3 regions of the Buttiauxella sp. BIGb0552 genome follow, and region 3 is predicted to be linked to each of the others. Evidence: predicted binding sites of a transcription regulator. Region 3 holds the regulator's gene; each other region holds the start of a gene.
The links. The regulator CRP, encoded in region 3, controls carbon source genes, mostly activating them, when cyclic AMP is high. The targets are predictions, from matches to a motif close to ATGTGANNNNNNTCACAT.
Positions count from the first base shown of each region.

Region 1: EDF88_RS15955 (PTS mannitol transporter subunit IICBA) is a predicted target of CRP. The motif match lies at 5,874-5,891, and genes of this name have one in related genera.
Region 2: EDF88_RS24040 (PTS sugar transporter subunit IIC) is a predicted target of CRP. The motif match lies at 3,336-3,353, and genes of this name have one in related genera.

Region 1 is NZ_SODY01000005.1:160,065-170,179, reverse strand. Features, by position in the region: gene EDF88_RS15980 (aldehyde dehydrogenase family protein) at 1-1,298, shown strand, start outside; gene selB (selenocysteine-specific translation elongation factor) at 1,360-3,207, opposite strand; gene selA (L-seryl-tRNA(Sec) selenium transferase) at 3,204-4,592, opposite strand; gene EDF88_RS15965 (glutathione S-transferase) at 4,663-5,271, opposite strand; gene EDF88_RS15960 (LysR substrate-binding domain-containing protein) at 5,310-5,612, opposite strand; gene EDF88_RS15955 (PTS mannitol transporter subunit IICBA) at 6,076-7,995, shown strand; gene mtlD (mannitol-1-phosphate 5-dehydrogenase) at 8,107-9,255, shown strand; gene mtlR (mannitol operon repressor MtlR) at 9,306-9,845, shown strand; gene EDF88_RS15940 (YibL family ribosome-associated protein) at 9,929-10,115, shown strand, end outside.
Region 2 is NZ_SODY01000012.1:15,499-25,613, forward strand. Features, by position in the region: gene EDF88_RS24030 (GntR family transcriptional regulator) at 1-569, shown strand, start outside; gene EDF88_RS24035 (6-phospho-beta-glucosidase) at 559-1,872, opposite strand; gene EDF88_RS24040 (PTS sugar transporter subunit IIC) at 1,865-3,217, opposite strand; gene EDF88_RS24045 (PTS sugar transporter subunit IIB) at 3,508-3,816, shown strand; gene EDF88_RS24050 (PTS lactose/cellobiose transporter subunit IIA) at 3,820-4,137, shown strand; gene rpoC (DNA-directed RNA polymerase subunit beta') at 4,227-8,453, opposite strand; gene rpoB (DNA-directed RNA polymerase subunit beta) at 8,539-10,115, opposite strand, start outside.
Region 3 is NZ_SODY01000005.1:10,282-20,396, reverse strand. Features, by position in the region: gene pabA (aminodeoxychorismate synthase component 2) at 1-496, shown strand, start outside; gene EDF88_RS15280 (aspartate aminotransferase family protein) at 597-1,817, shown strand; gene EDF88_RS15275 (YccS/YhfK family putative transporter) at 1,821-3,905, opposite strand; gene crp (cAMP-activated global transcriptional regulator CRP) at 4,095-4,727, opposite strand; gene EDF88_RS15265 (OsmC family protein) at 5,043-5,447, shown strand; gene EDF88_RS15260 (phosphoribulokinase) at 5,468-6,346, opposite strand; gene EDF88_RS15255 (YheU family protein) at 6,460-6,678, opposite strand; gene EDF88_RS15250 (hydrolase) at 6,680-7,696, opposite strand; gene EDF88_RS15245 (LysE family translocator) at 7,759-8,358, shown strand; gene EDF88_RS15240 (ABC transporter ATP-binding protein) at 8,393-10,115, opposite strand, start outside.

The DNA of each region.
Region 1 (10,115 bases), 150 kb from region 3:
TGTCAGTTCAGGAACGTGCCAATATTCTGCTAAAAATAGCCGATCGCATGGAGCAGAATATTGAGCTGCTGGCGGCGGCTGAGACCTGGGATAACGGCAAACCAATCCGTGAAACCAGCGGTGCCGACGTGCCTCTGGCTATCGACCATTTCCGCTATTTTGCTTCCTGTATTCGTGCTCAAGAAGGCGGCATCAGCGAAGTTGATGGCGATACTGTGGCGTATCACTTCCATGAACCTCTCGGTGTGGTAGCGCAAATTATTCCGTGGAACTTCCCACTGCTGATGGCGAGCTGGAAAATGGCTCCGGCACTGGCTGCGGGCAACTGCATTGTCCTGAAACCAGCACGTTTAACGCCGCTGTCGGTTCTGCTGCTGATGGAAATGGTGGGAGATTTGCTACCGCCGGGTGTCATCAACGTAGTGAACGGTGCTGGCGGTGAAATCGGTGAATATCTGGCAACCTCCAAACGTATAGCCAAAGTAGCGTTTACCGGCTCCACTGAAGTGGGTCAGCAGATAATGCAGTATGCAACTCAAAACATTATCCCGGTGACGCTGGAGTTGGGCGGTAAATCCCCAAATATCTTCTTTGCTGATGTGATGGACGAAGAGGACGCATTTTTCGACAAGGCACTGGAAGGTTTTGCTCTGTTTGCCTTTAACCAGGGTGAAGTTTGTACCTGTCCAAGCCGTGCACTGGTGCAAGAATTTATCTATGAACGCTTTATGGAGCGTGCGATTCGCCGTGTGGAATCCATCCGCAGTGGTAACCCTCTGGACTCACGTACCCAAATGGGGGCGCAGGTGTCACAAGGGCAGATGGAAACCATCCTGAACTACATCGATATCGGCAAAAAAGAAGGGGCTGATGTCCTGACTGGTGGGCGCCGCAAAGCACTAGAGGGTGACCTGAAAGCGGGTTATTACCTCGAGCCAACCATTCTGTTCGGCAAAAATAATATGCGCGTTTTCCAGGAAGAGATCTTCGGACCGGTGCTCGCCGTGACGACCTTCAAAACCGTGGAAGAAGCACTGGAGCTTGCGAACGATACCGAATATGGCCTCGGCGCTGGTGTCTGGAGTCGTAACGGTAATCTGGCGTACAAAATGGGTCGTGGCATTCAGGCGGGGCGCGTGTGGACTAACTGTTATCACGCTTATCCAGCCCATGCGGCGTTTGGGGGCTACAAACAATCCGGTATTGGGCGTGAAACCCATAAAATGATGCTGGATCATTATCAGCAGACCAAGTGCCTGTTGGTGAGTTACTCGGATAAGCCGTTAGGGTTGTTCTGATATGATCTGAAACAGACACGTCTCACTCTGGCATTGAGCCAGGTGAGATGTGTTGGTCACGCTATTTCTCGGCCAGGAATAGCGCTTTATCACGCAGTAGGTGGTCATTGCCACGGCGGCGGGTAAAACCAATTCGATCAAAGTATTCGAGAATTTGCACCGCCAGTTTGCGACCCACGCCGAGACTGTCTCGGAAATCCGCAGCGCTGGTAGCTCCTTGCGTTTGATCCAGTTCGCGGATCAAATTAGCAAAGGTTTGAATCCGATCGTTACGGTAATAACGATCTTTTAAGATCGCAGTCACTAGCCCAAGTTGCGCGGCAAAACGCAGTAGCTGACGTACTACTTGTTCATCTTGTTGTGTTTCCCGAGCCAGATCGCGTACCCACCATGGCTCATCACCAAATAGTGCGTCAATTTTCTCCCAAACTGCCAACTGCTCTGTGGAAAAGCCCGGTTTGTGATCGGGCAGATGCAGCCAGCCTTGTCGGCTTGCGAGTACCCCTTCCTGGCGCATTTTTTCAATCAATGCCAAAACCAGTGGCTCATCTTCACTTGGTAAAGCCATGCGACGCAGACGCTCACGACCAGGGCCGGGCTGGTCGTCATGCTGTTGGTGATAACGCTCCAGGGTATCGAGCAGTTTTTGCTTCCAGCGTGCGGCCATTTCCTCGCTAAGCAGGCTATTGCCCGCGCGAAGAAAATCGGTTCTGTTTAGCAACTCTTGTAAGCCCTGAGAGGTCAGTTGCCGCGCCCAGCCGAAATCAGTCAGGGTTACGGCGCTTCGTTGTAGATGGATATCGAGCATCTGCTGGTCATTTTCTGCATCTTTAAGCTGTTGTAACCATGCGAGGAATGCAGGCTGGCGTTTACCGCGGCGTGAAGCGTGCAGAAGAATGGCTCGCGCTCCTGCAAGTGTGACGCGAGCGGATATATCACGCAGAACCAGGCGGTCATTGTCTGCAAGCCATAACGGCGTATCCAGAACCAGTTCGGCGAGGTCATCTTCTAGCAGAGAAATGCGCCCGGTGACATGACTAGCTGCATGGTGGATATGCAGCGGCTGCCATTGTTGCAGCTGTGCATGGCTTTGCAGTTGAACGATCACGCGCTCAACGGACTGAAGGGGTTGTTCCGCTAGCAGCCAGTCACCACGTTTGATATCCAGTTTTTCCGCATCGCCGCTAATGTTGATCGCTATGCGTTGCCCGGCAAAAGCGGTGTCGGTTTTACTATTTTGGGCATGTAAACCACGTACACGCATCGGTTTATCAGCACCGGTTAACCACAGCGTGTCACCAATTTTTACTTCGCCACTCAATGCGGTTCCGGTCACTACCAAACCCGCCCCTTTGACGGTAAAAGCACGGTCAATTGCGAGACGGAAACGGTGCTGGCGCGGGTGTGCACGTTCCGGCAGCGCAAGTAAGTGTTCACGTAGCTCGTCAATTCCTGTGCCGCTGGTGGCTGCTGTGACAAACAAAGCCGCCTCTGGCCAGCCAAATTCACTGAGTGTTTCCAACACCGCTTCGCGTACTTCATCTATTCGCGCATCACTCACCCGATCGGCTTTGGTCAAGGCCACGGTAAGCGACGGTTTGCCGGTTAATTGCAAGATAGCGAGATGTTCGCGAGTTTGCGCCATCACGCCATCATCGCAGGCGACAACCAACAGCGCGTGGTCGATACCCCCCACGCCTGCCAGCATATTGGCGAGGAATTTTTCATGCCCTGGCACATCAATAAAACCAGGGATGCGGCCATCGGGTTGTGGCCAGTATGCATAGCCCAGGTCGATAGTCATGCCGCGCTTTTTCTCTTCGGGCAGACGGTCAGCATTCACGCCAGTTAAGGCTTGCAGCAGGGTAGTTTTGCCGTGGTCAACATGCCCGGCGGTAGCAATAATCATGGGTTCAGGTTCTCTATGAAACCAGCTTCATCTTCAAGGCCACGTAAATCCAGCCATAAGCGCCCATCGCTGATGCGGCCAATAATCGGTTTTGGTCGTTCGCGCAGGGCTTGTGTGAGCGCGGCAAGCGTTGCGCCACGCCCATCTTTTGGTGTGAACGTTAGCGCGGCACTTGGCAAACGATCCACCGGTAGTGAGCCGCTGCCAATTTGCGATAAACACGGTTCGACGCAAACGGTAAATTGCTCGCCATATTTGCTTTCAAGGGCAGGTAACAGGCGTTGTGCAAGCTCTGTGATTTCACTAGCGCTACGGGTTAGCAGGCGCAGCGTCGGCAATCGTTCGACCAGTGTTTCCGGGTGTTGATATAGGCGTAACGTCGCTTCGAGTGCAGCCAGCGTCATTTTATCGGCGCGTAATGCCCGTTTTAGCGGGTGGCTTTGAATGCGGGCGATAAGATCTTTTTTGCCGACGATAATACCCGCCTGCGGGCCGCCGAGCAGTTTATCACCAGAGAAACTCACCAGGCTTACGCCAGCCGCAATCAACTGTTGCGGCATAGGCTCTTCTGGCAATCCCCACTGAGTTAAGTCGACCAGCGAACCGCTGCCTAAATCAGTAACAACAGGGATATTCAGCTCAGTTCCGAGTGCCACCAGTTCTGCTTCATCGACCGCTTTAGTAAAGCCCGCAACCTGGTAATTGCTGGTGTGGACTTTCATCAATAGCGCCGTATTTTCATTCGCCGCCTGGCGGTAATCTTTCAAATGCGTGCGGTTTGTTGTGCCAACTTCCACAAGTTGGCAACCCGCCTGGCGCATCACATCAGGAATACGGAATGCGCCACCAATTTCGACTAACTCGCCACGTGAAACCACAACCTCTTTGCCGCTTGCACATGCCGCCAACATCAGCAATACGGCTGCCGCGTTGTTATTAACGATACAGGCGTCTTCCGCACCGGTAAGTTCACAAAGTAGGCCCGCCAATGCTCGGTCACGGTGCCCGCGCTCTGCACCATGTAAGTCATATTCCAGTGTTACGGGGTAGCGCATTGCCTGAGTCACAGCCTCAATTGCTGCTTCTGCCTGCAATGCGCGGCCCAGATTGGTATGCAGTACCGTGCCGGTCAGGTTAAATACTGGTAATAGGGCGCTGCGCTGGCCTGATTCAAGCTGAAGCTGCGCATGTGCTGCCCAATCGTTGTTCCAGGGCGGCAGGATTTCCTGAGTGCGAATGTGTTCCCGTGCCACCTCAAGCATCTCTCGTAAGGTATTCACCACCTGAGTGTGGCCGAAATGGTGCAGCAAAGTGCTAAATGAGGCGTCACGTAACAGTTTATCGATTGCTGGAAGTTGGCTGTACAAGGTGCGATGGGTAGTCATAGCAAGCCGCAGAATGGTGAAATATTGCGATAGTTTACAGGGGGAGTTGCCCCCCTGTCATGGCGGGAGATCATGCTGTTGGCGGTTCGGTCCGTGCAAAACTTTCACGTTCGAAAAGTTTCTCAACCAGTTTCACTAAATGTGGGCGGTCGACACACCAGCCAGGCGAAACGCGACGGAAATTGAGATAGCCCACAGCGCATGCCACCGCAATGGTCGCGACGCTTAGGTTTTCCGCATCCAGTTTTTTATCTGCGACGTACTGTTCGAGCAGTGTCAGGCTGCGGCTGATTTTTTCACGTTGGCGCAGCAGTTCCGTTTCTGATTGCTGCTCCGGCGGGCGCTGGCGTTCGCGTACTGAAACCAGAGCCGCGTCCATAATGCCATCGGCCAGCGCTTCTATCTGGCGCATTTGCAGTGCAGCTAATGGATCTCGCGGGATGAGGGCTGGGGCGATATCCAACAGCTCAAGATATTCGGCAATCACCGGTGAATCGAACCAGTATTGCCCATCTCCGGTGACCAGCGCCGGGACTTTGCCCAGCGGGTTGTATTGCGGCGTGTTGCTTTCTGAAGTCCATGGGTTGTCGTTTACAAATTCAAAAGTTATACCTTTCTCCAGCATTATCACTGAAATTTTGCGCACATACGGGCTGGTGTAATTGCCGATCAGTTTCATCACATCGTCCATTTTTGCCAACAAAACGTAAGTATGGTTCAGATTGTTGGCAACGGCGATTTGATGTAGTCCAGAAACGCCCGCAGCCCACAGGTCATGTACTGGCGATTGGGGTAGTAAAGTTGCCACTGTTCGGGTTCAGGCAGCCACTCCTCCAGCATGCTGACAAGCTGGCCACTTTCCAGCCACGGCCTGGCCTGCTGCTCGTAGAGGTAACTGATACCCGCGCCACAGAGCACGGCTTCCAGCCCTGAATCCATATCGTCGACCGTGAAAAGCACTATCAGAACTTGTTTGAGCAGGCCCGAAGCTTTGTTGGCGCTGCATAATAAATAGTGCAATCGGTGGATGGCGCCTGCGCTTATCCACCCTATAACTAATAGTCTTGTGCGTTGCCGCTGCGCTGTAATTTTCTGACAAAATCAAATCAACCGACACCGCCGGGTTGCCCCGGATCACACTCCATAAAAATCACTTAAAATTTCTTGTGATGCTAATCACATATAAATAACAAAGTCACAACCATGAAATGTGATTCCCATCACGTTTAGGCGTCAACTATGCGCAAAAAATAGCTGCTGTGTTTTTTTTACACACTGATTATGTGACGCAGATCTCCTGATCGTAGTTGGTCACACCCATCAATTGGTGATCCTTGTCACATAAATTTCCACTCGCTGGACAGTTTCACGATTCAGTGCCAAATTCGCCTCACTTAGAGCATCTGGCAGCGTTGCTTGCCACCACATTAACAATAAACCTCGGGCTGCTTTTCAGCACGTAAACACAATAAGGGGTGTGCGTATGTCATCCGATATCAAGATCAGAGTGCAAAGCTTTGGTCGTTTCCTGAGTAACATGGTAATGCCAAACATCGGCGCGTTTATCGCCTGGGGTATTATCACCGCCTTATTTATCCCGACCGGTTGGTTGCCAAGTGAAACACTGGCGAAACTGGTAGGCCCAATGATTACCTATCTGCTGCCATTGCTCATCGGTTATACCGGTGGTCGCTTAATCGGTGGCGACCGTGGTGGTGTGGTGGGTGCAATCACAACCATGGGTGTTATCGTCGGTGCAGATATGCCGATGTTCCTCGGCGCGATGATTGCAGGCCCTCTGGGTGGCTGGGCGATTAAACATTTCGACGCGTGGGTAGACGGCAAAATCAAATCCGGCTTTGAAATGCTGGTGAACAACTTCTCCGCTGGCATCATCGGTATGATTCTGGCGATTCTGGCATTCATGGGTATCGGCCCTGCGGTTGAAGTCCTGTCCAAAGTACTGGCGGCGGGCGTTAACTTCATGGTTGTTCATGACATGCTGCCACTGGCTTCTATCTTCGTAGAACCAGCGAAAATCCTGTTCCTGAACAACGCAATCAACCACGGTATCTTCTCACCGTTGGGTATTCAGCAGTCCCACGAACTGGGCAAATCAATCTTCTTCCTGATTGAAGCAAACCCAGGTCCAGGTATGGGCGTGCTGTTGGCGTACATGTTCTTCGGTCGTGGTAATGCTAAGCAGTCTGCGGGCGGCGCGGCAATCATCCACTTCCTGGGCGGTATCCACGAAATTTACTTCCCATATGTGCTGATGAACCCACGTCTGATTCTGGCCGTTATCCTCGGCGGTATGACTGGCGTGTTCACTCTGACCATCCTGAACGGCGGCCTGGTTTCACCAGCATCTCCGGGTTCCATCCTGGCAGTTCTGGCGATGACACCAAAAGGTGCGTACTTCGCGAACATCGCAGCAATCGTTGCAGCAACAGCAGTCTCCTTCGTGGTCTCAGCAATCTTGCTGAAAACCAGCAAAGTTAAAGAAGAAGACGATATCGAAGCAGCAGCTCGCCGTATGGCAGAGATGAAAGCTGAATCCAAAGGTGCAACTGCGCCACTGGCGGTAGGTGCTGGCCTGTCTAACGACCTGAGCCACGTACGTAAAATCATCGTAGCGTGTGATGCAGGCATGGGTTCAAGTGCTATGGGTGCTGGCGTGCTGCGTAAGAAAGTCAGCGATGCAGGCCTGAAAAATATCTCCGTGACTAACTGTGCAATCAACAGTTTGCCGGATGATGTTGATCTGGTGATTACGCACCGTGACCTGACCGAGCGTGCGATGCGCCAGGTTCCACAGGCACAGCATATTTCCCTGACCAACTTCCTGGATAGCAGCCTGTACTCCAACCTGACCGAGCGTCTGGTGGCCTCCCATAACCTGAGCGAGAAAGAAGTGAAGGTAATGAGCAGCCTGGAAGACAGCTTCGTACCAAGCGAAGAAGGGCTGTTCCGCCTGGGTGCTGGCAACGTGTTCCTCGGCCTGACTGCCACCAACAAAGAAGAAGCCATTCGCTTTGCGGGTGAGCAACTGGTGAACGGTGGTTACGTCCAGCCTGAATATGTTGATGCGATGTTTGAACGTGAAAAACTGACCCCAACTTATCTGGGTGAAGGTATCGCAGTTCCGCACGGTACAGTTGAAGCGAAAGACCGCGTACTGAAAACCGGCGTTGTGTTCTGCCAGTACCCACACGGTGTTCACTTCGGTGAAGAAACTGATGATATTGCCCGCCTGGTTATCGGTATTGCCGCTCGCAATAACGAACACATCCAGGTTATCACCAGCCTGACCAACGCGCTGGATGATGATTCAGTGATTGATCGCCTGGCGAATACCACCAGCGTTCAGGAAGTTCTCGACCTGCTGGCAGGTAAGAAGTAAGTCTCCATTTCCCTCTCCCGAATGGGAGAGGGTTCTGGTGAGGTTGGTCAATACCACAAACCTCCTCACCCGAACCCTCTCGGGTAATTCAAATTTAAGAAGGTGAACGACATGAAAGCATTACATTTTGGTGCAGGTAATATCGGACGTGGCTTTATCGGAAAATTGCTGGCAGATGCCGGTATTGAACTGACCTTTGCCGATGTAAACCAGACTGTGCTGGACGCGCTGAATGCGCGCCATAGCTACCAGGTTCACGTTGTTGGCGAGCAAAAGCAAATCGATACCGTTTCCAATGTTAATGCTGTTAGCAGCATTGGCGATGAAGTTATTACTCTGATTGCCGATGTAGACCTGGTGACCACGGCAGTCGGACCGGTAGTGCTTGAACGCATTGCACCAGCCGTGGCGAAAGGTCTGGTTCTGCGTCGTACCAACGGTAATGAGAAACCACTGAACATTATCGCTTGCGAGAATATGGTGCGCGGCACCAGCCAGCTTAAAGGCCACGTCATGAAGGCGCTGTCGGAAGATGATCAGGCCTGGGTTGAGCAACATGTTGGCTTTGTTGATTCTGCAGTGGACCGTATCGTTCCACCGTCAGAATCTGCTACTAATGACCCGCTTGAAGTCACGGTTGAAACATTCAGCGAATGGATTGTTGATAAAACTCAGTTCAAAGGTGATCTCCCGAACATTCCTGGCATGGAACTTACTGATAACCTGATGGCGTTTGTTGAGCGCAAACTCTTCACGCTGAATACCGGGCATGCTATAACCGCATACCTTGGCCAACTGGCCGGTCATCAGACCATTCGCGATGCGATTCTGGATGAAAGAGTCCGTGCTGTCGTGAAAGGGGCAATGGACGAAAGTGGTGCGGTGCTTATCAAACGCTACGGTTTTGATGCAGACAAACACGCAGCCTACATCCAAAAAATCCTTGGTCGTTTCGAGAACCCATATCTGAAAGATGATGTGGAGCGCGTAGGCCGCCAGCCACTGCGTAAGTTAAGTGCGGGCGACCGTCTGATTAAGCCACTGCTTGGCACCATCGAATACGGCTTGCCACACCTGAACCTGGTTGAAGGTATTGCCGCAGCGATGCATTACCGCAGCGCAGAAGATCCGCAAGCTCAGGAACTGGAAAAACTGCTGGCAGAAAAAGGCCCACAGGTCACTCTCGCAGAAATTTCTGGTCTTGATGCCAATAGCGACGTGGTAGCACAGGCGGTGAAAGCGTACGAAGCTAAAGCGTAGCAGAAGAGAGCGGGTGCAGTGGATGCTGCACCCAATAGAAAATTTTAGTGATGCAGGCAAAGATGGAAGAAACCCAGGCCTTTGAAAACCGTGTGCTTGAGCGTCTCAATGCCGGCAAAACCGTACGCAGCCTGCTGATTACCGCGGTCGAACTTCTCACCGAAGCGGTTAATATCCTGGTGCTTCAGGTCTTCCGTAAAGACGACTATGCGGTGAAATATGCGGTTGAACCCTTGTTGGATGGTGACGGGCCACTAGGGGATCTTTCCGTGCGTCTCAAACTTATCTACGGGCTTGGCGTGCTCAATCGCGCGGAGTACGAAGATTGCGAACTGTTGATGGCTTTGCGTGAAGAGTTAAACCATGACGGTAATGAATATAATTTTACCGACGATGAAATGCTTGGCCCATTCGGTGAACTGCACTGTGTTTCTGCTCTACCGCCGACACCAAAGTTTGTTGATGGCAGCGATCCTGAGCTGTTTGCCATGCAAAAACAGCGTTATCAGCAAATAGTGCGTTCCACGATGGTGCTCTCTTTAACTGAGCTGATCTCACGGGTCAGCTTAAAAAAAGCCTTCCAGAAATAATTCAGACCGAACACCCTTTTCGCCCTATAGCACCGAATGGTGTATCCTTGCCAGCAATGAAAGTTATTCACGGTTAATCAAAAATGAAAGAAATCGAAAAAGCAGAAATCAAACGCCTGAGCGATCGCCTCGATCTTATCCGTCACGAGATGCCAGAACTGCATCTGATCAACGATGCTGAAAAGTACGCTGAGATGGAAAAAGAGAAAGCGAAGCTGGAAATCGAGATCGTGCGCCTGCAAGCGGTGCGCAACCAGAAGCTGAGCAAAG
Region 2 (10,115 bases), on a different contig from region 3:
GCCTGGTTAAAAAAGTGGTCGGCAAAGGTACCTACGTAAATCGCGCCTTTGCACCACCGGTGTATTTGCTCAACCCGAATGGAGAAAGCAGTGCGCTGGGCGTAACGAAAGAACTCAGTGGCAAAGTCGCCATCACCAGCCGCCTGATTTACCATGTGCAGCAACCTGCCGGTGAATACCTTGCCAACCAGTTTGGCGTGCCTGAAAACGAACCTGTTCATGCTATCCGCCGCGTTCGCCTGTTCGACGGCACTCCAGTTTTGGTCGAGGACAGCTACATTCCGTTAGCGATTGTCGATGCCATTGACGACGACGTGCTGCAAAACCACTCGCTGTACGCCTTTATCGAACAGAAGTGCCAACAAAAAATCGGTGGCACAGACTCCATGGTAGGAGCGAGCCTGTTTGACGATGTGATGGCAGCCCTGCTCGATATCCCCGTTAATTCACCCATGTTGCACATCAAAGAGAGCACCTGGCTTGAGGACGGCACGGTGTTTAACTACTCCTGGAGTTACAACCGCGGCGACCTCTTTAGAATGCGCAGCCGTAAAAACCTTATCCCTTAAAGAATTGCGGCAGATATTCGCGGTGTGCTTCGAGTAATTCATCAAGCACCACTTTTGCAACTTTGCCCGAAGGAACCAGTGGATTAAGGGTTAGCGCTTGCAAAGCTGCGCCGTAGTCACCCGTTACCGCTGCTTCCACCGCCATTTCTTCCCAGGCTTTCATCAGAGAAACTAAACCTGAAACTGTGGCAGGCAACGGATCGTTATTAAGCGGAATCGCACCGTAACGCCCAATAACACAAGTCGTTTCAATGGCGACGTTATCCGGCAGTGAACGAATCGCGCCGTTGTTACGCACGTTGACCGTCATCAGTAGATTTTTGTCGTTATAGATTGCGCTGATTAGCTCGCAGGCCGCTTCGGAGTAATACGCCCCACCGCGCTGCTCGAGCTGTTTTGGTTTTTCATGCAACTGCGGGTTTCTGTAAAGCTCAAATAACTCATGCTCGACCGCTTGCACCACTTCGCCACGCGTTCCATGTTCTTCAAATTCCTGAAGCTGCTTTTCCAGCACATCACTGGTGGCGTAGTAATACTGGTGATAAGGACATGGGATCACGCCAAGATGTTGGATTTGTTCCTGAAGCCATGGAATATCCGGGATATTTTTCGGTTTGTGTTCGCTGTCATATTTGAGATTTTTCAGCACGTCTGGCATGACATCTTTACCATCCATATAGACGTGGGTGCCATACAGGAAATGGTTCAAGCCAACGAGTTGCAGCAAGAAGCGAGATTTATCCACACCGAGAATTTCTGCCACCATACGCTGCATTGACTGGGATAAATTACATAGCCCGACGCATTTAATTTTGCTGTGTTTGATAACTGCTTCGGTGACGATACCACTCGGATTGGTGAAGTTAATCAGCCACGCATCCGGACACAGCTCTTCCATGTCGCGGCAGATATCCAGAATCACAGGAATGGTACGTAGTGCTTTAGCCAACCCACCCGCACCGTTTGTCTCCTGGCCAATTAGCCCGTGTGACAAGGGAATACGTTCGTCTTTAATACGCGCGTCTAATTGCCCCACCCGCAGTTGGGTTGTGACGAAGTCGGCATCTTTCAGCGCTTCGCGTCTGTCGAGCGTGAGATGAACCTGGCAGTCAATGCCAGCCGCCTCGACCATACGTTTTGCCAGATTTCCGACGATTTCCAGTTTTTCACGACCGGCTTCGACATCCACCAGCCAGATTTCACTAATTGGCATTTCGGCATAGCGTTGGATAAAACCTTCGATAATCTCTGGCGTATAAGAGCTACCGCCACCGATAGTCACTATCTTTAATTTTTTATTCATTACGCAATCCTTCTTTATACTCCAGGACTATTTCATCCTGATTGACGATACTTTCTTCCTGTTCGTTTTCTTCTCGCAGATATTGCTTATCCAGCGTCATAACGAATGGGTAATAAATTGTCATTGCGACTACGAGGTTAATTGCCTGAAAGAGCATGCCTTTCCAGCCGCAAATTAAAAAACCGCTAATAAAAATAGGCGTAGTCCAGGGTATTTCCAGACCGGATGTCAGTGGCAACCAGCCAAAAGCCATCGCGCTATAGGTTATTACGCATAGCACAACCGGAACGATGATAAAGGGGATAAATAGCAGCGGGTTTAGGGCAATAGGCACACCGAATATTATCGGCTCGTTGATATTAAAAATGGCGGCCGGCGAAGCGAGTTTCGCTATTTCACGCATGCGCTTGCTTTTAGCCCGAAACAACATCACCAGTAACATTGCGAGGGTAAATCCTGTACCACCACAAATTAAAAACACATCGCGGAACTGTTGAGTAATGATGTTGACTGGTGGCAAGCCTTGCTTCATGGCTTGCATATTTTCAAGCGTTAATGAGCGCCAGATTGGGCCCATAATAGCGGTCACAATAGAATCACCATGCAAACCAAAGAACCAGAAGAAACTGACAAAAAACTCCGCCACCATTTGTGATGGCAAGGTATTGCCCAACTGCATCATCGGCGCTTGCAGCACCTTAAAAATCATCTCTTGCGCTGTGCCAAACGGAGTCACTTCGAATAACAAGCGAATCAGCCAAAATGCCACGACGATAAGAAATGATGGAATTAATGAGCTAAAACTATTTGCCACCGCAGGAGGAACACTCGATGGCATAGAAATTGTCAAACGCGGGTGGTTAAGGAAACGATACAAGCGCACTGCTGTTACCGTCACAATCAGTGAAAGGAATAAACCCTGAGCACCCAGCGCGAAGGTTGGAATGACATCGCTGATTATCCCACCATTTTCTTGCGGAAGTTTATAAGGTGTGACAATCAAAAAACTGACGAGAGAAATAAGCGCACAGGATATTTCATTAAGTTGCCAACGTTTTGCCAGGCTAATGCTGGTACTCAAGACCACAAGTAATGCCATTACAGAATAGGTTGCATCCAGGACATAATTTAACTGCCCAATAAATTTCTCACCAAAAATACGAGTAATAAATTCGTTATAGCCAGGGATTGGCAAATTGGCTATCAGTAAAAAGAAAGAGCCAATAATGAGAAATGGCATAATCCGAATGAAGCCATCTTTAATAGCCGAGAGATAATCATTCCCTTCAATCTTCATTGCCAGGGGCAATATTTTTCTTTCCATAAAAGCAGTGAAATTTTGCATGTTGTGGCTCACTGTGCTGGTTCTGATGTTGGTGGTATATACCACTTAATTAAAGACTATGTAGTTCAGGGTTTTCTGTCAATGAAGCACAATGAGGTTTACCAGGATTAAGCGGGATTTGTGAGCAGCTCCACAATCGCAAGCGATCAGGGGAAACGCAAAATGTAACCGGTTTCAGTCCATCTAAGTTTCTTTTGTGACACCTCACACACAATCACTGCAAAGCGGTTGTTGTACCGGGGCGTCACGGATAATTATCTGTGTATCCAACGGACACTGAGAGCAGATCTATGAAGAATATCGTTTTGTGTTGTGCAGCGGGTATGTCGACTAGCATTTTGGTCCAACGTATGAAGGACGCCGCTCAGAAGAAAGGTATTGAAGTCTCAATCAAGGCAGTGCCGGTTGCAGAATTTAAAGACAATATCGACACCGCCGATATCGTGCTGCTGGGTCCACAGGTTAAATACGAACACGCTAAGCTACAGGCGATTGCAGAGCCGATGGGTAAAACGGTTGCTGTTATCGACATGATGGATTACGGCATGATGAAAGGCGATGTTGTGCTCGAGAAAGCTTTGAAAATGATGGAGTCATAAGACGTGGAAGATTTAGAAACGATTATCATGGAATTGTTGGTTAATGCCGGTAGCGCGCGCAGCCAGGCACTGACAGCTCTGCAAATGGCCCGTAAAGGTGATTTCGTAGCAGCTCAACAAGCGATGGAAGAGTCTCGTGAGTTTGTGAAACATGCGCATAAAATTCAGACCCAACTTATCGGGTTAGATGAAGGCACTGGCAAACTGCCGGTTAACTTGATTACCGTACACTCCCAGGACCACCTGATGAACGCGATGGTGATTCAGGATTTAGCAGAAGACATGATTGAACTGTATCGCCGCCTGCCGCTAGCTAACTGATTTTTATTTCTTTCAGTTTTAACGCTTCAGATTTCAGGCATAAAAAAACCGCTCTTTCGAGCGGTTTTTGTTTTTGGCGTATCTAACGATTAATCGTTATCGTTACCGCCCAGATTACCTGCGTTCAGCAATTCTGCCAGGCTGGCAGTTGCATCCGCTGCGGTGACCTGAGGTACAACTGGCGCTTCGCCCGCTGCACGACGGCGCATACGATCCTGGTGGTACGCATAACCGGTACCAGCTGGGATCAAACGACCGACGATAACGTTCTCTTTCAGGCCGCGCAGTTCGTCACGTTTACCCGCAACAGCTGCTTCGGTAAGCACACGAGTAGTCTCCTGGAACGATGCCGCGGAGATGAAGGACTCGGTTGCCAGAGAGGCTTTGGTGATACCCAGCAGATCACGTGAGAAGGACACGTTAATCTTGCCGTTCGCTTCCAGTTCGCGGTTAGCGATCTTGACGCGAGAGTATTCAGCCTGCTCACCTTCCAGGAAGTCAGAGCTACCAGCGTTAACGATGGTTGCTTTACGCAACATCTGACGCACGATGACTTCGATGTGTTTATCGTTAATCTTAACGCCTTGCAGACGGTAAACGTCCTGCACTTCGTTGGTGATATAACGAGTCACAGCATACACGCCACGCAGACGCAGAATGTCGTGCGGAGATTCTGGACCATCGGAAACAACGTCACCGCGTTCTACAACTTCGCCTTCGAACACGTTCAGCTGACGCCACTTAGGAATCATCTCTTCGTAAGCATCGCTGCCGTCGAGTGGAGAGATAACCAGACGGCGTTTGCCTTTGGTTTCTTTACCGAACGAGATGATCCCGCTGATTTCAGCAAGGATAGCTGGCTCTTTCGGACGACGCGCTTCGAACAGGTCAGCAACGCGTGGCAGACCACCGGTGATGTCCTTGGTACCACTTGATTCCTGAGGAATACGCGCCAGCGCGTCACCAGAGTGAATCTGAGTACCATCTTCCAGCTGAACAATCGCTTTACCTGGCAGGAAGTACTGAGCTGGCATATCTGTACCAGGGATCAGAACGTCGTTGCCTTGAGCATCAACAATTTTCAGTGCTGGACGCAGATCTTTACCACCCGCGGTACGTTCTGCAGAATCCAGAACAACCAGAGATGACAGACCTGTCAGTTCGTCAGTTTGACGAGTAATGGTCTGGCCGTCGACCATGTCAGTAAAGCGGATGAAACCACTTACTTCAGAGACGACTGGCATGGTGTGCGGATCCCAGTTTGCTACGGTTTCGCCCGCTGCAATCTGCTCGCCATCACCTTTACCCATTACCGCACCGTAAGGAACTTTATAGCTCTCTTTAGTACGACCGAATTCATCAATCAGTTTCAGCTCGGTGTTACGAGAAGTGACGACCAGTTTCCCGGCGGAGTTCACAACCGACTTAGCGTTGCTGAGCTTGATGCTACCTTTGTTCTTAACCTGAATGCTGGATTCAGCAGCCGAACGAGATGCCGCACCACCGATGTGGAACGTACGCATCGTCAGCTGAGTACCTGGTTCACCGATGGACTGTGCCGCGATAACCCCGATAGCTTCACCTTTGTTGATGATGTGACCACGAGCCAGGTCGCGACCATAGCAGTGTGCACACACGCCGAAGTCGGTTTCACAACCAACAACAGAACGTACTTTCACGCTATCAACAGAGTTAAGTTCTAACACGTCACACCACTGCTCATCGATCAGCGTGTTACGAGTTACCAGGATGTCTGCAGTACCCGGCTTGATCACATCTTCAGCCGTTACACGGCCCAGAACGCGGTCGCGCAGTGGTTCTTTAACATCGCCGCCTTCGATAACCGGAGTCATCGTGATACCTTCGAGGGTGCCACAATCGTCTTCGGTAACAACCAAGTCCTGTGCAACGTCAACCAGACGACGCGTCAGATAACCGGAGTTCGCAGTTTTCAGTGCGGTATCCGCCAAGCCTTTACGAGCACCGTGCGTGGAGATGAAGTACTGGAGTACGTTCAGACCTTCACGGAAGTTCGCGGTGATTGGCGTTTCGATGATGGAGCCATCTGGCTTAGCCATCAGACCACGCATACCTGCCAACTGACGAATCTGTGCTGCAGAACCACGAGCACCGGAGTCGGCCATCATGTAAATGCTGTTGAAGGAAACTTGCTGCTCTTCGACGCCGTCACGGTTAATAACGGATTCAGTTTGCAGGTTGTCCATCATCGCTTTAGATACACGATCGTTCGCCGCAGCCCAGATATCGATGACTTTGTTATAGCGTTCGCCGGCTGTTACCAGACCAGACTGGAACTGTTCCTGAATTTCAGCAACTTCAGCTTCCGCTTCAGAGATGATTTCAGTTTTCTTCGCAGGGATGACCATGTCATCGATACCAACGGATACACCTGAACGCGCTGCATAAGCAAAGCCGGTGTACATCGTTTGGTCAGCAAAGATTACCGTAGGCTTCAGGCCCAGAATACGATAACAAGTGTTCAGCATTTTGGAGATTGCCTTCTTGCCCAGCGCCTGGTTGACGATGGAGTAAGGCAGACCTTTCGGTACGATCATCCACAAAATCGCACGACCTACGGTGGTGTCGATAATGCTGGTTTTGGCAACGAACTCTTCGTTCTCGCCTTTTTCATATTCAGTGATACGCACTTTTACACGCGCATGCAGAGAGGCCAGACCTGCGCGATAGATACGCTCAGCTTCTTTAGGGCCAGTCAGCACCATGCCTTCGCCTTTGGCGTTAACACAGTCACGGGTCATGTAGTACAGACCCAATACAACGTCCTGAGAAGGAACGATGATTGGCTCGCCGTTCGCTGGTGACAGGATGTTGTTGGTAGACATCATCAGCGCACGCGCTTCCAACTGAGCTTCAAGCGTCAGTGGAACGTGTACTGCCATCTGGTCACCATCGAAGTCGGCGTTATATGCCGCACAAACCAGCGGGTGCAGCTGGATAGCTTTACCTTCGATCAGTACAGGTTCAAATGCCTGGATACCCAAACGGTGCAGAGTTGGTGCACGGTTCAGCAGTACCGGGTGTTCGCGGATAACTTCGTCCAGGATATCCCAAACGACAGCTTCTTCGCGCTCAACCATTTTCTTCGCAGCTTTAATGGTGGTAGCAAGACCACGCAGTTCCAGCTTGCCGTAGATGAACGGTTTGAACAGCTCCAGTGCCATTTTCTTCGGCAGACCGCACTGATGCAGACGCAGGTATGGACCTACGGTGATTACAGAACGACCGGAGTAGTCAACACGTTTACCCAACAAGTTCTGACGGAAACGACCCTGCTTACCTTTGATCATATCAGCCAAAGATTTCAGAGGACGCTTGTTAGAACCGGTGATGGCACGACCGCGACGGCCGTTATCCAGCAGGGCATCTACCGCTTCCTGCAGCATACGTTTTTCGTTACGTACGATGATGTCAGGAGCAGCCAGATCCAGCAGACGTTTCAGACGGTTGTTACGGTTGATAACGCGACGATACAGATCGTTCAGATCTGAAGTTGCGAAACGACCACCATCCAGCGGTACCAGTGGACGCAGATCTGGCGGCAGAACCGGCAGAACTGTCAGGATCATCCACTCTGGTTTGTTACCAGACTGAACGAACGCTTCCAGCAGTTTGATACGCTTGGTCAGCTTTTTGCGTTTGGTTTCAGAGTTGGTTTCATTCAGCTCTTCACGCAGAGTTTCACACTCTTGCTCCAGATCCATGTTTTTCAACAAGGCCTGAATAGCTTCCGCACCCATCTTCGCATCGAATTCGTCACCGAACTCTTCCAGCGCATCCAGATACTGCTCTTCAGTCAGGATCTGACGACGCTCGAGGTTGGTCATACCGCCTTCGATAACCACATATGATTCGAAGTAAAGTACACGTTCGATATCACGCAGTGGCATATCCAGCAGCAAGCCGATACGAGACGGCAGTGACTTCAGGAACCAAATGTGCGCAGTTGGGGAAGCCAGTTCGATGTGACCCATGCGCTCACGGCGCACTTTAGTTTGGGTTACTTCAACGCCGCACTTCTCACAAATAACGCCACGGTGCTTCAAGCGCTTGTACTTACCGCACAGGCACTCATAGTCTTTTACTGGCCCAAAAATACGAGCACAGAACAGACCGTCACGTTCTGGTTTGAACGTACGGTAGTTAATGGTTTCCGGCTTTTTAACTTCGCCGAACGACCAAGAACGGATCATGTCTGGCGATGCCAGAGCAATTTTGATCGCATCAAACTCTTCGGTCTTAGTTTGCGCTTTCAGAAACTTAAGTAAGTCTTTCACGGATTAGCTCCCGTCGGAGTGAGACTTCTCAGAGACGTCCGGTGTGACCCGGACATCCTGTAACCAGTACAGCAGATACGAGTTATTACTCGCCTTCCAGCTCGATGTTGATACCCAGCGAACGGATTTCTTTCAACAGTACGTTGAAGGATTCCGGCATGCCTGGTTCCATCTGATGATTACCATCCACGATGTTTTTATACATCTTGGTACGGCCATTAACGTCATCAGACTTAACAGTCAGCATTTCCTGCAGAGTATAAGCAGCACCGTATGCTTCCAGTGCCCACACTTCCATCTCACCGAAGCGTTGACCACCGAACTGAGCCTTACCACCCAGCGGCTGCTGAGTAACCAGGCTGTAAGAACCGGTAGAACGCGCGTGCATTTTGTCATCAACCAAGTGGTTCAGTTTCAGCATGTACATGTAACCTACGGTTACTGGACGCTCAAACTGCTCACCGCTACGGCCATCAAACAGTGTGATCTGACCGGAAGTCGGCAGGCCACCCAGTTGCAACAGCTCTTTGATTTCCGACTCTTTCGCACCGTCGAATACCGGAGTAGCAATCGGCATACCTTTTTTCAGGTTCTCAGCCAGACGCAGAACTTCATCGTCGGTGAAGGTGTTCAAGTCAACTTTCTGACGAACATCTGAACCAAGGTCGTATGCTTTCTGGATAAATTCGCGCAGCTTGGAAACTTCTTCGTGCTTCTTCAGCATGGCGTTGATTTTCTCGCCGATGCCTTTAGCAGCCATACCCAAGTGGGTTTCCAGAATCTGACCGATGTTCATACGAGATGGTACGCCCAACGGGTTCAGTACGATGTCTACAGGCGTGCCGTTTTCATCGTAAGGCATATCTTCGATCGGGTTGATCTTGGAGATAACACCTTTGTTCCCGTGACGACCTGCCATCTTGTCACCAGGCTGGATCTGACGTTTAACGGCCAGATACACTTTAACGATTTTCAGCACGCCAGGTGCCAGGTCATCGCCCTGAGTGATTTTGCGGCGCTTAGCTTCAAGTTTCTTCTCAAACTCGTGCTTCAGCTCGTCGTACTGCTCTGCCAGCTGTTCCAGCTGGTTTTGCTTATCTTCGTCAGTCAGACCCAGTTCCAACCAGCGATCGCGTGGCAATTTGTCGAGCTTCTCAGCTTCAACACCGCCAGCAACCAGCACAGCATGGATACGAGCAAACAGACCAGCTTCAAAGATTTGCAGTTCTTCAGTCAGGTCTTTCTTCGCCTGCTTCAGTTGCATCTCTTCGATTTCCAGCGCGCGCTTGTCTTTTTCCACGCCATCGCGGGTAAAGACTTGCACATCGATGATGGTGCCGGAAACGCCGTTTGGTACGCGCAGAGAAGAGTCTTTAACGTCAGACGCTTTCTCACCGAAGATTGCACGCAGCAGTTTCTCTTCTGGAGTCAGCTGGGTTTCACCTTTAGGCGTTACCTTACCAACCAGAATGTCACCACCGGTCACTTCAGCACCGATATAAACGATACCGGATTCATCCAGTTTGGAGAGAGCTGCTTCACCCACGTTAGGGATGTCAGCGGTGATCTCTTCTGGCCCAAGCTTAGTGTCACGAGACACGCACGCCAGTTCCTGGATGTGAATAGTTGTGAAACGATCTTCCTGAACAACACGCTCGGATA
Region 3 (10,115 bases):
CGCAGAAGTGGTGGTGAAACGTAACGATGAGCTGACTCTTTCTGATATCAGTGCCCTGGCACCAGAAAAACTGGTCATCTCTCCTGGCCCTTGCACCCCCACCGAAGCCGGGATTTCACTTGCGGCGATTACTCATTTTGCCGGGCAGTTACCGATTCTCGGTGTCTGTCTTGGTCACCAGGCGATTGCTCAGGCGTTTGGTGCGAAGATTGTTCGCGCTGAAAAAGTGATGCATGGCAAAACATCAGCCATTACGCATAAGAATTCTGGCGTCTTCAATGGTCTGAACAATCCTCTCACTGTCACGCGTTATCACTCTTTGGTTATCGCTCCTGCCACGTTGCCTGCGTGCTTTGAAGTCACAGCATGGACTGATAAACAAGAAATTATGGGTATTCGCCATCGTGAGTTTGACCTGGAAGGTGTGCAGTTTCACCCGGAAAGCATTCTCAGCGAGCAGGGGCACCAGCTGTTAGCCAATTTCCTTAATCGTTGATTTTATATTGCCAGGTAATGATTTTTTATGCATATTTCATGATTATATTTTCATAATATCTTTCATGCGTTTTTATGCGTAAAAAGGGGATGGGCAATAAATGGCAACTGAACAATCAGCAATTACCCGCGCAACTTTCGATGAAGTTATTTTGCCGATTTATGCACCGGCAGAGTTTATCCCAGTAAAAGGCAAAGGTAGCCGCGTATGGGATCAACAAGGGAAAGAATATGTGGATTTCGCAGGTGGGATTGCTGTTACTGCGCTAGGTCACTGCCATCCAGCTTTAGTTGAAGCGCTAAAAAGCCAGGGTGAAACGCTATGGCATACCAGTAATGTTTTCACCAATGAGCCCGCTCTACGACTTGGCCGCAAGCTGATTGACGCCACTTTTGCTGAACGCGTGCTGTTTATGAACTCTGGCACCGAAGCGAATGAAACAGCCTTTAAATTGGCTCGCTACTACGCTTCGACCCGCCATAGCCCGTATAAAACAAAGATTATCGCTTTCCATAACGCCTTCCATGGTCGTTCTCTGTTTACTGTTTCAGTGGGTGGGCAACCGAAGTATTCCGATGGTTTTGGCCCGAAACCAGCTGACATCATTCATGTGCCATTTAATGATTTGCATGCGGTAAAAGCCGTGATGGACGACCATACCTGCGCGGTCGTGGTCGAACCGATTCAGGGTGAGGGTGGCGTTACGGCGGCAACGCCAGAGTTCTTGCAAGGCTTGCGTGACCTTTGTGATGAGCACAAAGCCTTATTGGTATTTGATGAAGTGCAGTGTGGTATGGGGCGCATCGGCGAGTTGTTCGCCTATATGCATTACGATGTGACGCCAGATATTTTGACCAGCGCGAAGGCTCTTGGCGGTGGCTTCCCGGTCAGCGTGATGCTGACGACTCAGGAAATTGCTTCGGCGTTTCATGTCGGTACACACGGTTCAACCTACGGCGGCAATCCTCTGGCCTGCGCAGTCGCGGGCGCGGCGTTTGATATCATCAACACGCCTGAAGTGCTGAATGGCGTCACGGAAAAACGCCAGCAATTCGTCAAGCATTTGCAACAAATCGACGAGCAGTTCGACGTGTTCAGCGATATTCGCGGCATGGGTTTATTGATTGGTGCCGAGCTAAAGCCACAATACAAAGGGCGCGCGCGTGAATTTTTGTATGCGGCAGCACAGGAAGGCGTGATGGTTTTGAACGCCGGGCCAGATGTGATGCGTTTTGCCCCGGCGTTGATTGTGGAAAGTGCCGATATCGCTGACGGTATGGCGCGCTTTGCCAAAGCCGTTGCGAAGATCGTTAACGGATAATCATCAATCTGAGCGCCGCAGGCGGCTCAGCCAGATTCCGTGATGTGGCCGTTGACGCCATGCAACCGAAGATATGGTATGCATGGTGCTGAGATGGCCCAGTATCCTCTGCAAATGCTGTTCCATCGTACTTAATGGCCCGTTTGGAAGCCCTTCTAGCGGGTCCAGAATATTCGCATCATTGGTTTCCCCAGGCCCATCATACTGAAGCCGCTGTTGGCATCGTTGCAGCGCAATTTCACATGACTGCAAATAGCGCTGGGCAAGATCTGGCGTCAACATATTGTGTTCGCGAGCCAAAGTCGTCATTGCGTTAATATGCTCGACAATAAACTGACTGTGCGTCACCCACAGTTTCATATCCGCCAGATAATGCGAATTAAACCCAGGTTCCTGCATCGCCTGGTTCAGGGAGTTAAACAGCGCGTTATGTGCCTGGTTGACCTTCATACGTTCATAAGCGAGCGGCGTTGGTTCGGGGTCATTACTAAGAATCAGGCGAATTGCATTTTGATCCCTTTCCAACGCATCGTGGGCGTTCTGGCGTAACAAGCCACTCTGCCATTGTGGCCACAGCCACACCATGCCGCCAAAGGCTATCAAGCAGCCTAGCAGGGTATCTATCAGGCGAGGGACGATATACTGCTCGGCACTTAATGTTATCAATTGCAGGGTATAAACGGCGGTCACCGTAAAGCCTATCGTCGCCCAGCCGTAGCTTTTGCGAATAAACAGATAGCTCACCAGCGTAATGACCAGCATCGCGCCCAGAGCAATGCTTTGCGGGAAGTGGAAGTGAAGCGCAATACCTGCAATGGCAAGGCCTGCAATGGTGCCCGCCGAACGGTGGAGAATACGAACTCGTGTGGCACCGTAGCCGTTTTGCGTCACGAACATTACCGTCATTAAAATCCAGTAGGGCTTGGGCAGATGTAAAAATGCACCCAACAGACTGGCTATCGTGAGCATCACACCCAATCTTGCTGCGTTGCGAAGCGCCGCTGACTTCAACGATAAATAACTTTTCAATGCCGCCCACAGTGGCAAACGGCGTTGCCGGTCTTCCATTAAATCACGGACATACAGCGGGCGTTGGGTGCGTAGCACGCGAGCGATACGGCTGAAGTGGTAATGGCAAAATTGCCCAACCGGGTTATCTGGATTCTGACGGGCGATTTTCTCAAGGGCGTCGATCTGTTTTTCCATCGTAAAACGCTGTGGATAACGATGGTAAAGAATGTCGTCAGCCAGTACGCGTAAGCGCGCCGCGATGGTCTGAGCATTCCATCTAATAACCGCTTCTGCATGGCTTTGCTCGACGAGCTTCTGAACTTCAGCTGGTTGGTGAAGGCTTACCGAGATGTGCTCTTGCAAATCCAGTGCTACCTGGAATGCACGTAGCAAACGCTTGTAGCCGTTTTGCTGGTTTGCCGCCAGCATATGAAGCTGTTGGTAGCATTGGGTAATGAGATCCACCGCTTTTTGCTGACGAGCCAGCAGAGGAGGGAGCGCTTTTTCCGGATCGGTATGTTGAGTCAGCATGCCGTATTTTGCTTCACAGTAATCTGCCAACTGCCGATAGAGCAGGCTCAATGATTCCCGCAGTGGCTGCTCGCGCCACATCCAGAACCAAAACCAGTTAAATACGCCGTACCAAATCGTACCGGAGACATACAGCACCATCGGTTTCCAGATCGGCATATTTCCGGCCATGCTGAGTGTAAATATGGCAGCAATGAGTGATGCGGGAAGCAGACGAGCGTGCAAGGAACTGATTTCTGCCGTGACCCCAAGCAAGAGCGCCATCACGACCAATATCACCGGCAACGGTACGGAGGTATAAAGTAATAAAAGCTGCATGATCAGACTGCTGATGGCAAAAAGGCTGCCGCCAACAATCAGACGTTTGAAGAAGCGCTTATGTGGAGTATCAAGGCCCGCAATATTGCAGCAGGCAGGAACTAACGAGAAAAGCAGGCCAGACTGGAGATCGCCGACGAGCAAACCTACTGCCACCGGAAGGCACAGCACCAGCGTTTGCCGCAGTGCGTAGTTAACTTCAGGATGGTAGATCAGCCGTCGCCACATTTGCTCGTCATACTTCAAGTTGCAGGGTTGTTGGTTGTACTCAGTCACACCAGTCACTTACTTTAGTAAGCTCCTGGGGATTCCTGAGCTTACCGCCTACCTGCAACATGAATTATTTAGAGCAAGTGAGGGAAGTGTAGAGACAAAAAAGGCGTGTTATGAAGCAACACGCCATTTTTTAGACGGAGATTAACGAGTGCCGTATACGACGATCGTTTTACCGTGAGCGGAGATCAGATTTTGATCTTCCAGCATTTTCAAGATACGACCAACAGTTTCGCGAGAGCAACCCACGATCTGACCGATTTCCTGACGGGTAATTTTAATCTGCATACCGTCTGGGTGGGTCATTGCATCAGGTTGTTTAGCCAGGTTCAGCAGCGTCTGCGCGATACGACCAGTCACATCCAGGAATGCCAGATTACCCACTTTCTCAGATGTAACTTGCAGACGGCTAGCCATTTGTGAAGACAGGCGCATCAGAATATCTGGGTTGACCTGGATCAGCTGGCGGAATTTTTTATAAGAAATTTCAGCCACTTCACAGGCACTTTTAGCACGAACCCAGGCACTACGTTCCTGACCTTCTTCGAACAGCCCTAACTCACCAATGAAATCGCCCTGATTTAGATAGGAGAGGATCATTTCCTTGCCCTCTTCATCTTTAATCAGAACAGCCACAGAGCCCTTGACGATGTAATACAGCGTCTCTGCTTTCTCACCTTGGTGAATGAGTGTGCTCTTCGATGGATACTTATGAATGTGGCAATGGGACAAGAACCATTCGAGAGTCGGGTCTGTTTGCGGTTTGCCAAGCACCATGCGCGGTTATCCTCTGTTTTATAACTGGCTACCAACGACAGGACGCTAAACATCCTGTCTGGCGTTGCAAGTAATTAGAATATTCCCCACCTTGGGGAGATGGCATGCAAGTCATTCTTGCTGCCTGTAATTAGTGATGTCCTCTGCATACATGCATTACGTCAATGTATCGATGTAGCATCTGGATTGTTTTAGCATAGCTTTTGGCAAGTGTCTCCTGTTGTCTCGTTTCAGCTTGACGCATGTCGCCTTCCGTTGCCAGATTTGCTGAATCTGCGTACTCTGAAAGGTAATTTTTCTACAGGAGTAAGCAGCATGCAGGCACGAGTGAAATGGGTTGAAGGGTTTACCTTCCTGGGCGAGTCCGCTTCAGGGCACCAGATCCTTATGGATGGCAATTCTGGTGATAAAGCACCAAGCCCAATGGAAATGGTGCTGATGTCCGTTGGCGGTTGCAGTGCAATTGACGTAGTTTCTATTTTGCAAAAAGGCCGCTACGCCGTGACCGACTGCGAAGTGAAATTGACCTCTGAGCGCCGTGAAGAGGCTCCGCGTTTGTTTACGCACATCAATCTGCATTTCATCGTGACAGGCAAAGAGCTAAAAGATGCTGCAGTTTCCCGTGCAGTAGACCTCTCTGCTGAGAAATACTGCTCTGTAGCACTGATGCTTGAAAAAGCGGTCAACGTTACTCATAGCTATGAAGTGATTGATGCTTAGTGTGTAAAACAGGGCGGTGATTAGCCGCCCTGATTAATGTTTCGCCCTTCCGCCAGTCGCTTAACGAGCGGCGTCATAATTAATTCCATTGCCAGACCCATTTTGCCGCCCGGCACCACCAAAGTATTGATGTGGGAAATAAACGACCCTTGCAGCATGGCAAGCAAATACGGGAAATCGATGTCATCCAGCCCGCGAAAATGAATCACCACAAAACTTTCATCCAGAGAAGGGATGCCGCGAGCCGCAAATGGGTTAGACGTATCAACAGTTGGGACGCGCTGGAAGTTGATATGGGTGCGGGAGAATTGCGGTGTGATGTAATTGATATAGTCGTCCATAGAACGAACCACAGAATCCATTACCGCTTCTCGGGAATGCCCGCGCTCGCTGGTATCGCGCACTAACTTTTGTATCCACTCCAGGTTCACAATCGGTACTACACCAACCAGCAAATCGACGGCCTTAGCCACATCGTGCTGTGGCGTAACTACACCGCCGTGCAAACCTTCATAAAACAAAACATCAGTGGGTTCTGGCAATGGTTGCCATGGCGTGAAGGTTCCGGGGATTTGGTTCCAGGGTACGGCTTCATCGTAAGTATGTAGATACTTGCGTGACTTACCCTGCCCGGTTCTGCCGTACTCAATGAACGTCTGTTCAAGCAAACCAAAGTCATTGGCTTCCGGGCCGAAATAGCTGATATGGCGCCCCAGGTCGCGTGCTTTACGAATAGCCATATCCATTTCAGGACGAGTGAAACGATGGAAACTGTCACCTTCGACTTCCGCTGCACGTAAATTGAGTTGCTGGAAGATTTTACGGAAGGCAAGGCTGGTTGTTGTCGTTCCCGCGCCGCTGGAACCTGTTACGGCAATAACCGGATGTTTGGCTGACATAAGGCAACAACTCCATGGGTGATAGCAAGTGTGTGTAAGTAAGGGCTGGTCCTCACCCTCAGGGAGATAGCTGGGTGAGGGTGGTTTTATTATGCAGTATAGAAGTTAAACGCTTAGCCGCGAAACTGCCCGCGAGCCATAATATTTACCGTTTCATGGAGTTCCGACCATACCAGCACAGCCTCACCACTTTGCAGCTGGCGCTTAACATCGGCCACTTTCTGCTCCAGTGAACGCTCTTGTTCACCATAATCGGTGCCTTCGCGTAATACAAAGGATTCAATCAGATTATCAAGCGTTTCGGGAGGCAGATCTTGCCAGGGAATCATCATATTACTGGTCCAAAAATTGAGACAGCCACTGCGGGATACGTTGCTCAAGCCACATTTCAGGGCGCCGTAACGTGCCACCCACAAACCCAACATGCCCGCCGTATCGCGTGAGTTGATACTCGATATTGGCAGGTAAGATAGCTTTATCGGGGATCACATGGTGATCCATAAACGGGTCATCTTTTGCGTGGATGATGAGCGTCGGCGTTTTGATTTGTGGCAGCAGCGGCATAGCGCTGCACTGGCGGTAATAATCGATAGCGTCAGCAAAGCCGTGAATTTTTGAGGTAATCAAATCGTCAAACTCGCGCAGACGACGCATTCCATTAAGCTGACGCATATCTACCGGGAGTGTGCCCGGATAGCTTCTTAACTTACGCGCGGCATTCTTCTTCAGCAGATTTAAAAGATAGTGCTGATAAACGCGTGAGAAGCCTTTTTCGATATGTGCGCTGCAATGTTCAAGCATCAGAGGGGCTGAAACCACTACACCGGCCTGAAGCGTACAATCGGCACCCTGTTTTGCCATCAGGCAGGCGAGCATGTTGCCGCCGAGAGAAAAACCGACCGCCGCCGTTGGCACTTTGCCATAACGGGTACTGAGCCAGTTAAGGAAGTAACTTCCATCTTCCGTTTCACCGGAGTGGTAGATACGCTTCATGCGATTAGGTACACCACTGCAACCACGGAAATGCATTACCACGCCTAACCAGCCTTGCTTGCTGGCGGCCTCGATTAAACCGTGAGCGTATGGGCTGTGCAGGCTACCTTCGAGTCCATGAAAAACGACTAACCGTGGTTTATGCATTGCCTGGCGCGGGTCCTCGCTCCAGGCAAGATCGACAAAATCCCCGTCTGGCATGTCAAGACGCTGCCAGTGAGGTTTGAAATTGAGGCGACGGCGAATCAAACGCGGAAGCATGGTTTGCAGGTGTGGATTACTCACACCCTTCAACGGACGAAATTGCTCATCTTCTTCGTGATTAAAATTCAATACTGCGGGACTTGTCGTAGCCATATCACACTGTTAGTTTCATTTAGTTTGCTAATTAACTTTACGGGGTGTGGAACACCCATTTCATGGAAACGCTTTTTTTCTCAATGCTGGGCTTTCTCTGGGTTGCTGCTATCACACCTGGCCCAAACAATATGCTACTCACTTCATCCGGGGCGAATTACGGATTCCTGCGCACCATACCATTGATGATAGGCATTATGCTGGGAATGCAATGCATTCTATTGCTGGTGGCGTTTGGCGTCGGTAGCTTAATCCTTTTATATCCAGCTTTGCACCTTATCCTGAAGATTGCCGGGAGTGTTTACCTATTATGGCTGGCCTGGAAAATCGGCTCCGCAACCTATGAAAAACTGGAAACGGATGCACCGCCACCTGAACCGATTCCTTTCTGGCAGGGCGGTTTATTACAGGTTATCAACCCTAAAGCATGGTTGATGGCGCTAGGCGCAGTAGCAAGTTTCAGCCTTGCAGGTTCCCAGTATCTGCACTCGGTTGTGTTAATCAGTATTGGTATTGCACTGGTTAACATTGTCGCAGGCATCATCTGGATTGCCTTTGGCAGCATGATTGGCACATTGCTTCGTAGCCGCCGCGCCTGGACAATCTTCAACGTATTTATGGGATTGCTGACGGCTGCGTGCGTGCTGCTGATTTGGCATTGAGTTGTTTGGCCTCACTTTTAGTGAGGCCAAACAGTCATTCGGCCTGCATCATCTGTTCTAACTGATCATGCGCATCAAGCCATTCCATCTCACATTCTTCCAGAGCTGACTTCACTTTCACCTGAGTTTGCAGGCATTCGGTCATTTCTGCTTTGCGACTTTGGTCGTAAATGGCGCTGTCAGCCAGCTTTTCTTCGACTTGAGCAAGCTGCACATTTAACTTTTCCATCTGCTTTTCAAGCGTGGTGATTTGCTTACGCAATGGTTGAGTTAGCGTGCGTAATTCGGCTTCGCGGCGTTTTTGGTCTTTACGTGCCTGGGCGCTGTTGGCGTTATCTTTCGCGGAATCGTCGGGCTGGTTTTCCTGCTTTTGCAGATCCACAAGCCACTGTTGATAATCTTCCAGATCGCCATCAAACGCTTCCACTTTGCCATCGTGAACCAGGTAGAGATCGTCGGTAGTTGAACGCAACAGGTGACGGTCGTGCGATACCACAACCAGCGCGCCTTCGAAATCAATCAACGCTTCGGTCAGCGCCTGACGCATGTCGAGATCAAGGTGGTTGGTCGGTTCATCGAGCAGCAGCAGGTTGGGGCGCTGCCACACAACCAATGCCAGAACCAGACGCGCTTTTTCACCACCAGAGAAGCGAGCTGTTTGCTCGGTGACTTTATCGCCCCGGAAGCCGAAACCGCCGAGATAATCACGCAACTGCTGTTCAGACTCTTTCGGTGCGATACGTGCAAGATGTTGAAGTGGGGATTCGTCAGCGCGTAAATATTCCAACTGATGCTGAGCGAAGTAACCGAGCTTGATGCCTTTTGCCAAGCCGATATCACCCTGCAACGGTTTGATTTCTTCCGCCAGCAGTTTGATAAGCGTTGATTTACCAGCACCGTTGCGACCGAGCAAACCAATGCGTGAGCCAGGCACCAGATTTAGTTTGATGGAATCAAGGATCACGCGCTCGCCATAACCAGCACTGACTTTTTCCATTCGCAATAGCGGATTCGGCAAGCTTTCTGGCTCGCGGAAACTGAAGTGGAACGGGTTGTCGACGTGTGCCGGCGCAATCAATTCCATGCGCTCGAGCATCTTCACCCGGCTCTGCGCTTGTTTTGCTTTGCTGGCTTTGGCTTTGAAACGATCGATAAAGCTTTGCAAGTGAGCAACACGCTCCTGCTGGCTTTCATACATCGACTGCTGCTGAGCAAGGCGCGTCGCGCGCTGGCTTTCAAACGAAGAGTAGTTGCCGGTGTATTCAAACATCGACTCTTGTTCGATATGAATAATTTTGCCCACCACCGGGTCAAGGAAGTCACGGTCGTGAGAAATCAGAATCAATGTGCCCTGATAACTTTTCAGCCAGCGCTCAAGCCAGATAACGGCGTCTAAATCCAGGTGGTTGGTTGGTTCATCAAGCAGAAGTAAATCTGAGCGGCAGATCAGTGCTTGTGCCAGGTTCAGGCGCATACGCCAGCCACCGGAAAAATCACTGACCGGGCGTTCAAGTTGTTCATTGCTGAAGCCTAAACCGTGCAGAAGGCTCGACGCACGTGAGCGAATCGTCCAGGCATCAACCGCATCAAGCTTGCCGTGCACCAGTGCAATCGCGTGGCCATCGTTGCGCTCATTGGCTTTTGCCAGCTCCGCTTCAAGCTGGCGGAATTCACGGTCGCCATCAATAACATATTCAATGGCTGGCATCGCCAGTGCGGGGGTTTCCTGGTTTACCCAGGCCAACGCCCAGTTACCA